DNA from 2 places in the Methylobacterium sp. C1 genome. Region 2 is predicted to be linked to the other one. Evidence: riboswitches for the same ligand, from Rfam matches in the RefSeq annotation. Region 2 holds a riboswitch; the other holds the start of a gene.
The links. A riboswitch is a leader RNA that binds a small molecule or an ion and turns the genes downstream of it on or off. The one in region 2 is predicted to bind thiamine pyrophosphate.
Positions count from the first base shown of each region.

Region 1: it holds a riboswitch for thiamine pyrophosphate, as region 2 does, so the genes downstream of both, thiO (glycine oxidase ThiO) here and thiC (phosphomethylpyrimidine synthase ThiC) in region 2, are expected to answer to the same signal.

Region 1 covers NZ_CP017640.1:826,019-831,054, reverse strand. The annotation lists gene BKE41_RS03820 (thiamine phosphate synthase) at 1-513, opposite strand, end outside; gene BKE41_RS03815 (thiazole synthase) at 510-1,313, opposite strand; gene thiS (sulfur carrier protein ThiS) at 1,316-1,528, opposite strand; gene thiO (glycine oxidase ThiO) at 1,525-2,748, opposite strand; TPP riboswitch at 2,813-2,941, opposite strand; gene BKE41_RS03800 (TIGR02281 family clan AA aspartic protease) at 3,175-3,690, shown strand; gene BKE41_RS03795 (glycosyltransferase) at 4,076-5,036, shown strand, end outside.
Region 2 covers NZ_CP017640.1:3,621,493-3,626,528, forward strand. The annotation lists gene BKE41_RS16845 (pilus assembly protein PilZ) at 1-123, shown strand, start outside; gene BKE41_RS16850 (acyltransferase family protein) at 131-1,201, opposite strand; gene BKE41_RS16855 (restriction endonuclease) at 1,311-1,685, opposite strand; gene BKE41_RS16860 (alpha/beta hydrolase) at 1,701-2,531, opposite strand; TPP riboswitch at 2,634-2,739, shown strand; gene thiC (phosphomethylpyrimidine synthase ThiC) at 2,811-4,697, shown strand.

The sequences.
Region 1 (5,036 bases), 2.8 Mb from region 2:
CGCCCCGGGACCGAGACCGCCGAGCGCCACCACGGGCAGGCCGGCGCCGACGCTATCCGTGAGTCCCTCGAGACCCAGCGCCGGCCCGTAGCCGGGTTTGCTCGCGGTCGCGTAGATCGGGCTGAGGGTGACGTAATCGGCGCCGGCCTGCGCGGCGGCCGCGGCCTCGCGCGGCGCGTGGACCGAGACGCCGATCAGCGCGCTCGGACCGAGCGCCGACCGCGCCGCGGCGATCGCCTCCGGCCCCGCGCCGCCGCCGAGATGCGCGCCGTCGGCCCTCAGCGCCCGCGCCAGCGCGACGTCGCCGCCGACCGTCAGGAAGCCCCCCAGGGCCCGCACGCGCGCGGCGACGCCCGCGCCGAGGCGCCGACGCGCCTCCGGCTCCATGTCCTTGTCGCGGAACCAGATCCAGCGCCCGCCGCCGTCGAGGACCGCCTGCACGGTCTCGGCGAGGGGCCGCGGATGCCCGTGCCGATCCGTCACCGTGAGCAGCGGCGACGGCAGCCCCCTCACGAGCCGACGAGGCCGAGCTGCGGGCTCGACGGCTCCGCCCGGCCGCGGCGGGGGATCCGCCCGGCGCGGTGCGCGTCGCGCCCGGCCTCCACGGCCCGGCCCATGGCGCGGGCCATCCGCACCGGATCGTCGGCTTTGGCGACGGCGGTGTTGATCAGGCAGGCGGAGGCGCCGAGCTCCATGGCGATCACCGCGTCCGAGGCGGTGCCGATGCCGGCATCGACCACCACCGGCACCGTCGCCCGGCGGCAGATCAGCTCGAGGTTGGCCGGGTTGGCGACACCCATCCCGGAGCCGATCAGCGAGCCCATGGGCATCACGGCGGCGCAGCCGAGATCCTCCAGGCGCTGGCACACGATCGGGTCGTCGTTGCAGTAGGGCAGCACCACGAAGCCGTCGTCCACGAGATGGCGGCAGGCCTCGATCAGCTCCATCACGTCCGGGTAGAGCGTCTCGCGGTCGCCGATCACCTCGACCTTGATCCAGTTGGTGTCGAGCGCCTCGCGGGCGAGTTCGGCGGTCATGATCGCGTCCCGGGCGGTCTCGCAGCCGGCCGTGTTCGGCAGGAAGCGCTTGCCCTTCAGGATCTTGACCGTGTCCGAGCCGTGGCCCTGGAGCGAGACCCGTCGGATCGAGGCCGTGACCACGTCGGCGCCGCTCGCCGCGACGGCGTCGCGCATGATCGCCTGCGTCGGGTAGCCGGCGGTGCCGATGAACAGCCGGGACGACAGCGTCACCCCGGCGATGGTCAGGCTGTCGTCCCCGCCCTCGGGGCGCGGTGGCGTGTGACTCTGGTCCATGCTCAACCTCCCTGCATGGCGCGGACGATCTCGACGCGGTCACCCTCCGAGACCGGGGTCTCGACCCAGTCCCGGCGGCGCAGAACCCGGCCGTTCAGCGCGATGGCGACGCCCTGCGGGCTCTCGATGCCGCTCTCCTCCGCCTCGAGGCGGAACAGGGCGTCCACCGTCTCGACCGCGCACTCGCGCGGCTCGCCGTTGACGAGGAGTTTCATGCCGAGGCCCTCAGCGCTTCCGGCTGGCCGAAGCGCGCGCGGGTGAAGGGACGCGCCACCGCCGGCAGCGCGCCGCGCAGCACCAGCGCGGCGACCGCGTCGGCGGTGACCGGGGCGAGCAGGTAGCCGTTGCGGTGATGCCCGGTGGCGGCGACGAGGCCCGGGGCGATCGCGTCCAGGATCGGCGCGTCGTCGTCGGAGGTCGGACGGTAGCCGCTCCACACCGCCTCCACCTCCATCTCCTCGATGCCGGGCAGCACCCGGCGGGCACCCTCGAGCAGGGCGTAGAGGCCGCCCGCGGTGACGCCGGGCCGGAAGCCGCAATCCTCGACCGTCGCGCCCACGATGAGTTGGCCGTCGCTCTTCGGCGCCATGTGGACCTGCTCGGTCCAGACCATCCGCGCCAGGGTACCGGTGCGGGCGGTCGTGCGCAGGGCCAGGGACTGGCCCTTCAGCGGGCGGACCGGCAGGGCGAGCGCGTCGGGCAGCAGGCCGCCCTCCCCGCTCCAGGCGCCGGAGGCGAGGATGACGGTCTCCGCCGCGACGACGCGGTCGCCGGCGCGGATCCCGGTCACGCGGCCGCCCGACCAGTCCAGGGCGGTGACGGGGGTCCGCTCCACCAGGATCACGCCGGCCCGGCGGCAGGCTTCGGTGAGGGCGTCCATCACCAGACGGGGGTCGACCTGATGGTCGAGCGGGCAGTGGATGCCGGCAGTGACGGAGGGGCGCAGGCCCGGCTCGAGGCGCCGCACCTCGCTGCCCGGCATCCAGGTCGCCTCGAGCCCCGAGCGGCGCTGCAGGTCGTAGCGGAAGCGCAGCCGTTCGACCTCGTCGCGGCCGACCGCCAGCACCAGGGTGCCGTCGGCCCGGTAGTCGATCGCGCGGCCGGACTCCGCCTCCAGGGCGTCGCGGAACTCGGGCCAGAGCCGGAGCGAGTCCAGGGCGAGCGGGAGCAGCGGGTCGGAGCCCGGCTCGTGCTCGGCCGCCGGGGCCAGCATGCCGGTGGCCGCGAGGCTCGCGCCCGCCCCGATCGTGTCCCGCTCCAGCACTGTCACGGCGCTGCCGGCCTGGGCGAGGCGCCACGCGATCGACAGCCCGATCAGCCCGGCGCCGACCACGGCGACGTCGGTCCGCGCCGGAAGGGTTTCGGGCGCGACACAGCCGTCGGGGCTGCGGCGGCGGCCGATCGGTGAGGCGGGGCGGTCGAGGGGCACGGGCATCTCCGCGAATTGCCGTCGCGGGGACCGGGCCGTCTGCTTCTGTGAGAAGCTGTGGCCTGCCTTTCGGGCGGCCGCGGTCCAATCCCTACGCCGGTATGAGCCGGATCAGGTTCGAAGGATTTCCGCGCCGCAGGTCCTGACGGACGTGCCAGCGGTTTCTCAGCCCCTTGCCGGGGATCTCCCTGGAACAGATGCAGATGTGGCCTCCCGGCCGGTGCCGGTCAACCCCGCGCCGCGTCCAGGACGGCTCTCCCGCGACAATCGGCCGATCGCGGTGACGGACTGGACACCAAGCGGAGCGGAATCCGTCCGCCGGTCGCGGCCGCGCTCGCGATCGCGCACCATCCCTTCACGGGTCTGGCATCTCATCGCCGGGATCCGGGAACTCCGCGGATCGCCGCCACTCCACGTCACGGGCGAATTCGCGTGCGTACAATCCTCTTGATCTGCATGCTCGGCTTCCTCGGTGTCACGGCACTTCTGAAGCTGCGTGACGGCGCGCGGTCGGTGCCGGTAGCACTCGCCATCGCGCCGGCGCCGGCGCCGGAACCGGATCTCGCGGGCGCTGCCGTCGCCGGCGTAGCCCTCCAGGCCGGCCGCAACGGCCACTTCTTCGTCAACGCCCTCGTGGACGGCCGTTCGCTACCGATGATGGTGGATACGGGGGCGAGCGCCTGCGCGTTCTCGGAGGAGGACGCCGCGCGGATCGGGATCCAGGTCGGACCGTCCGATTTCACGCGCGTCTGGAATACCGCCAACGGGACGGTCCGCGTCGCGCCGATCCGGATCGCGATCGTGCAGATCGGATCGATAACGGTGCGGGACGTCGACGCGGTCGTGATCCCGCGCGGGCTCCTGTCGACCAGCCTGTTGGGCATGTCGTTCCTGAGGCGCCTGCGCGATTTCGGCGTCTCCGGCAGCACGATGACGCTCAGGGGCTGAAACGCGCGCGATGCGTGCAGATCTCCGGGCCGCGGCAGGACGGCTGGAAGGCCGCCCGGCTTGCCTTCCGAGATCGATCAGGGGAGCCGGTCGACCGCGCACTCCGTCCTGAGCCGTTGGAGTTTCCGGCACCGGTCTCACGCTTCCACCAAATCGAGTCATCTCGAATCATGTATATATGAGCCGTAGTTCGCTATAATTCCGTATCCGGCACGCACTTATTTCGAAGATTGACCCGTTTAATCGAAGCTTTACCTACAATCTCGATCGATTTGTCAATGCATGTCGGCGGTGCTAGATGCATCGACGGCCGCGGATGCGAGTTCTGAGCGCGCGGTGGGGCAGATTCAGGATGAAAAATCGCGGATCGACGATCTGTTTGTCCATGATCGTGAAGGACGAGGCCCACGTTATCCGTCGGTGCCTCGATTCTGTTCGACCGCTCATCGATCACTGGGTCATCGTCGATACCGGGTCGACGGACGGAACCCAGGATATCGTCCGCGCGGCGCTCGCGGACATTCCGGGGGCGCTGGTCGAGCGACCGTGGGTCGATTTCGCCTACAATCGAAACGAGGCCCTGAAACTCGCGCGGCGTCATGCGCAGTACACCCTGATCATCGACGCTGACGATGAGCTGATCATCCCCGCGGACTTCACGATGCCGAAGCTGCGCGCGCCCGGCTATCGGTTCGAGATCATCGACGAGCACACGCGATACTGGCGCAACCAGCTCGTCAGCAACCGGGAGAACTGGCGCTACCGGGGCGTCCTGCACGAATTCCTCAGCTGCCCCGGCGTGTCGGAGACTCCGATCCTCCCCCTCGCGATGCGCCGGGGCGACGACGGCGCCCGGCACCGCGACACGACTGCGGACGCGCGGGATATCGCCGTCCTCGAGAAGGCGCTGGCGGTCGAGACAGACCCCTTCATGATCGCCCGCTACACGATGTACCTCGGGACCACCTACGATGCCGCCGGCGAGTACCGGAAGGCCCTCGCATGCTTCCTGAAGCGCGCCGATCTCGGCGGATGGGACGAGGAGATCTATTTCAACCTGCTGATGGCCGCGGTGAACGCGGAGCGCCTCGATGAGCCGGAGGACAGGGTGCTGCAGCTCTACGAGCGCGCGACCTCCGTCCGTCCGGCGCGGGCGGAAGCGCGCCACGGGGCTAGTCGGTTCTGCAGGCTCAGGAAGCGGTTCGCGGACGGGTATCGATACGCGGAGGCGGGCCTTGCGCTCGCGCTTCCGAGCGAGGGGATCTCCCTGAATCCGTGGGTCTACGAGTACGGCTTGCTCGATGAATTCGCCCTCAACGCGTACCATCTCGGCCAGTACAGCGCCT
Region 2 (5,036 bases):
GTCGAGGACGATCAGGCCGTGCCGGACCGCTTCCCACTGCGGGTCAGCGCCGGCGCCGAACCGCGCCCGGCCACCGTGGCGTGGCGACGCAGCCGGCGGATCGGCATCGCCTTCGACGGCTGAGCCCCTCTCAGGTCGCCTGCAGGGCCGGGCGCGGGCGGGGTCCGGACGCCACCAGCCGGAACCGGCGCGGCCGCACGAACAGCAGGTCGAGCGCCGTCCCGCGGACCAGCCGCTCCAGTGCCAAGGGCAGAACGACCGCCATCGTCATGACCGCGAGGCTCGCGAGGCCGATATCGCCGATCGCGCCGGTGCGCACGAGGACCTCCCGGGTCGCGGCCATGGGCAGCGAGAAGGCGAGGTAGATCACGATCGAGCGCTGGCCGCAGGTCCGGACAGCCTCCGCGACCGGGCCGCCGGCGCGGCCGATCAGGGAGGCCGCCACCACGATCGCGAGGGCACCGGCGGCGCCGAGGGCGAGGCTCACCAGCGGCAGGCTGGCGAGGGTCGGATGGTCCGGCAGGCCCGACGGGGTCAGCGCGAGCCAGCCCTCGAGGAATGCCCAGGCGGCGAGTCCGCACAGGGCGAGCGGGACGCGGCGGCGCGCCGCGTCGGCGAGCGCGAAGATCCGGCCGGCGAACAGGTAACCCGCGACGAAGAAGACGTAACGGGCGCAGAATTCCTCGATCAGGGTCGACTCGCTGCGGATGTCGGCGATCTGCAGCAGGGCGGCGCCGGCGAGGAGCACGCCGCCGGGCACGCGACGCAGGGCCTTGGTGACCACCGAGAACACCGCCAGCAGGTAGATGAACCAGAGGCTGGAATAGGGCTCGATCAGCGCGTGGGCGAGGTGCGCCGCGAAGGCCGCGGGCCCGGCATCCCCGACGATCTTGCCGCATCTGGCAACCGACTGGATCACCAGCCAGAGCAGGTAGAAATAGGCGAAGTGGACGACCCGGCGGTCGGAGAACAGCCGCCAGTCGCGGTCGATCACCCGTCCGACGAACAGGCCGGAGAGCAGGAAGAAGTCCGGGATCCGGAACGGCTTCGCGAAGGCGACGACCGGGTGGAGGAAGCCCTCGCCGCCCATGGCCTCGCCGGTGCCGACGACCGAATGCATCATGACGACCAGGAGGATGCAGATCCCCTTGGCGATATCGACCCAGGCGAGCCGATCTCCCGTATCACCGACCCCGGCCATCGACCCACCCCTCGCGATCGGGGTGATCCTGGACCGGTTCGGGTTGACGGCAAGGAACGGGGCGGCGGCCACCTGCGGATAGGACGAACGCGCGGTAAACGCCGGCCGGTCAGTTGCTGCGCCGCGCCGACCGCCGCGCGCGGGTCATGCGCGTCGCCGCGTGGAAATCGTCGGGCTTGCCGCGGACCCAGACGAGGAAGCGCGCGATCTCCGGATCGGCGCGCAGCGCCTCGACGTCCGCGAGGCGCTTGGCGATCTCCGCCTCGCTGTAGCGGGCGTGGATCGCCGAGTGGCAGATCTGGTGCAGCCGGACCGTTCCGCGATGGGTCCCGCCCTTGAGCTTCGGCGTGAGGTGATGGAGGCTGGAGCGGGCGCGGCGCGGGATCGGGCGCTCGCAGAGGGGACAGACCGGGTCCGGCGGGCCCGGAACGCCCGGCGCGTCCGGATCCTCGGCGCTCCAGCGCTGCGAGCGCCGTCCGACCACGCGAGCCTCCCTCTCCTACCCCTGCTGGTCCGCCGGCTGCGGGCAGGCCGGACCGACGCGCGACCCGAACAGCGCCTCGGCCTCGCGATCCCGGATCCCGAGGATGGAGACGTGGTCCCCCGGGACCACGTCGATTTGGGCCCGGGGGCCGGCCGCCTCGGCGAGGTTCCGCGCCAGCTTGGCCGGCACGACCGTGTCGTCGCGGCCCTGCACGATCAACACGGGCGCCGTCCCACCGCGGATGCGCAGGTCCGAGCGGTACGTGTCGCGCAGGAGCCAGATCGGGGCTAGCGGGACATGCAGCCGCACGGTGTGGGTCATCGAGTCGAAGGGCGCCTCCAGGTACAGCCCGATCGCCGGCACCCGCTCGGCGACGGCCACGGCCACGGCGGCCCCGAGGGAATGGCCGTGGAGCAGGATCGGCGCGCCGGGCGCCCGCGCCCGCGCGGCCTCGACGGCCGCCAGCCCGTCGCGGATCAGCCCGTCCTCGCTCGGACTCCCGGTCGAGCCGGGATAGCCGCGATAGGCCACGGAGAGCACACCCCAGCCGCCCGCCCGCCAGGGCCCCGCGGCGAATCGCGCCGCGTGCGGCTCGGGGCGCGACCCGTTGCCGTGGAAGCTGACGACGACGCCGCAGCCCGGCCGCGGCGGCCGCCACAGACCGTGCAGGCTCTCGCCGTCGGGGGTCGCGACCGTGATCGTCGCGAGGCCGGGCGGGATCGTCCACGGGTTCTGCGGACCGAAGGCGCCCGGGTAGAGGAACCGCCGCTGCCCGAGCGCGAGCGCGGCGCAGGCCAGGCCGCAGAGCAGGAGCGCGGCGAGCAGGAGGCCGGCGAGGAGGCGCATGCGGTCTGGGAGAGCGAGGGCGTTCGGACGAACGGTTTCCGGGATGTGTTTTCTAGGGCGACGGGTCAGCATTGACAAAGCCGTCCGCGAGCCCGAGTCTGGAACCGTTCCGAGGGGGGCCCTGCAGAGGGCTGAGATTGGGCACGCTGCCCTGACCCTTGAACCTGATCCGGCTCATACCGGCGGAGGGACGGGAACCTGCGGTCGCCTCTCGCGCGACCTCATCTCATCTCGGCCATCGCGTGGACCGGACCGCTCCAGCACGAGGAGAGGCCCACGATGAACGCACCCGTTCTCCCGAAGGACGTGAAAGGCAGCCCCGAGACCGTGACCACGGGTCCGGTGACCGGATCGCGCAAGGCCTACGCGAGCCCGGCCGGGCGGCCGGACATCCGCGTACCCTACCGCGAGATCGTCCTCTCCGATCCGAAGGAGGAACCGGTGCGGGTCTACGACCCGTCGGGCCCCTACACGGAGACCGATGCCCGCATCGACCTCAATGCCGGCCTCCCCGGCGTGCGCGAGCCCTGGATCGCGGCGCGCGGCTACGCGTCCGTCGCCCCGCGCGCGGTGAAGCCCGAGGATAACGGTTTCGCGGGCGACAAGCTCGTGGCCCCCTGCCCGGCCGAGCGGACCGTCCGCAAGGCGGCCCCGGGCCAGATGGTGACCCAGTACGAGTTCGCCCGCGCGGGGATCATCACCGAGGAGATGATCTACGTCGCCCATCGCGAGAACGTCTGCCGCGAGGCGATGCTCGCGGGCGCCGAGGCCGCGCTCGCCGACGGCCAGAGCTTCGGGGCCTCGGTCCCGCCCTTCATCACCCCGGAATTCGTGCGCGACGAGATCGCCCGCGGCCGGGCGATCATCCCGGCCAACATCAACCACACCGAGCTGGAGCCGATGGCGATCGGCCGGAACTTCCTGGTCAAGATCAACGCCAATATCGGCAACTCGGCCGTGACCTCCTCGGCGGCCGACGAGGTCGAGAAGCTCGTCTGGTCGATCCGCTGGGGCGCCGACACGGTCATGGACCTGTCCACCGGCCGCAACATCCACAATATCCGCTCGTGGATCATCCGCAACAGCCCGGTTCCGATCGGCACGGTGCCGATCTACCAGGCGCTGGAGAAGGTCGGCGGCGACCCGCTGAAGCTCGACTGGGAGGTCTTCAAGGACACGCTGATCGAGCAGGCCGAGCAGGGCATCGACTACTTCACCATCCATGCCGGCGTGCGGCTCGCCCACGTGCCGCTGACCGCCCGGCGCGTCACCGGCATCGTCTCGCGCGGCGGCTCGATCATGGCCCGCTGGTGCCTCGCCGGGCACCGGGAATCGTTCCTCTACGAGCGGTTCGACGAGATCTGCGACATCATGCGGGCCTACGACGTCTCGTTCTCGCTGGGCGACGGCCTGCGCCCGGGCTCGATCGCCGACGCCAACGACGCCGCCCAGTTCGGCGAGCTGGAGACGCTGGGCGAGCTGACCAAAGTCGCCTGGGACAAGGGCTGCCAGGTGATGATCGAGGGCCCCGGCCACGTGCCGATGCACAAGATCAAGGTCAACATGGAGAAGCAGCTGAAGGAGTGCGGCGAGGCGCCGTTCTACACCCTCGGCCCGCTGACCACCGACATCGCGCCCGGCTACGACCACATCACCTCGGGCATCGGCGCCGCGATGATCGGCTGGTTCGGCACCGCGATGCTCTGCTACGTCACGCCGAAGGAGCATCTCGGCCTGCCCGACCGGGACGACGTGAAGACCGGCGTCATCACCTACAAGATCGCCGCCCACGCCGCCGACCTCGCCAAGGGGCATCCCGCCGCGCAGCTCCGGGACGACGCGCTCAGCCGCGCCCGGTTCGACTTCCGCTGGGAGGACCAGTTCAACCTGGGCCTCGACCCGGATACGGCGCGGCGCTTCCACGACGAGACCCTGCCGAAGGATGCCCACAAGGTCGCGCATTTCTGCTCGATGTGCGGGCCGAAATTCTGCTCGATGAAGATCACGCAGGACCTGCGCGCCGAGGTGCTGGCGATGGAGGAGGCCGGCGAGGTCGTGGGCGCGGCGCCCGCGATGTCGAAGGCCGAGGCCGAAGCCGGCATGCGGGCGAAGTCGCAGGAGTTCCTGGCCGAGGGCGGCAAGCTCTACGTCGACGCCGCCGAGTGAGGTGACGGCACGCCCGGTCCACTCAGGACCCGGGCGTGCCGCCGTACGGGACCTCGATACCGAGCATGTCGCCCGGGCGGGCGCATCCAGCCTCAAGTGGCTCCCCTCGGGCGGCCAGTAGGCGGTCGACGCGGCCTCGCACAGCATCCGCGTATCCCGATCCTGGACGATGCACTGGACCGGGCGCTGCGACTGCCCGCGCAGCGCGACGACGATGAAGCGGTCGCGGGAGACCTTGATCGGCCCGCGTCCGTGGATCGCGACGAGCCGCGCCGCGATCGCGCAGCGGTGCGCGCGGATGAACTGCGCGGGCGTTCCCGGATCGCCCGGCGCGCCGAG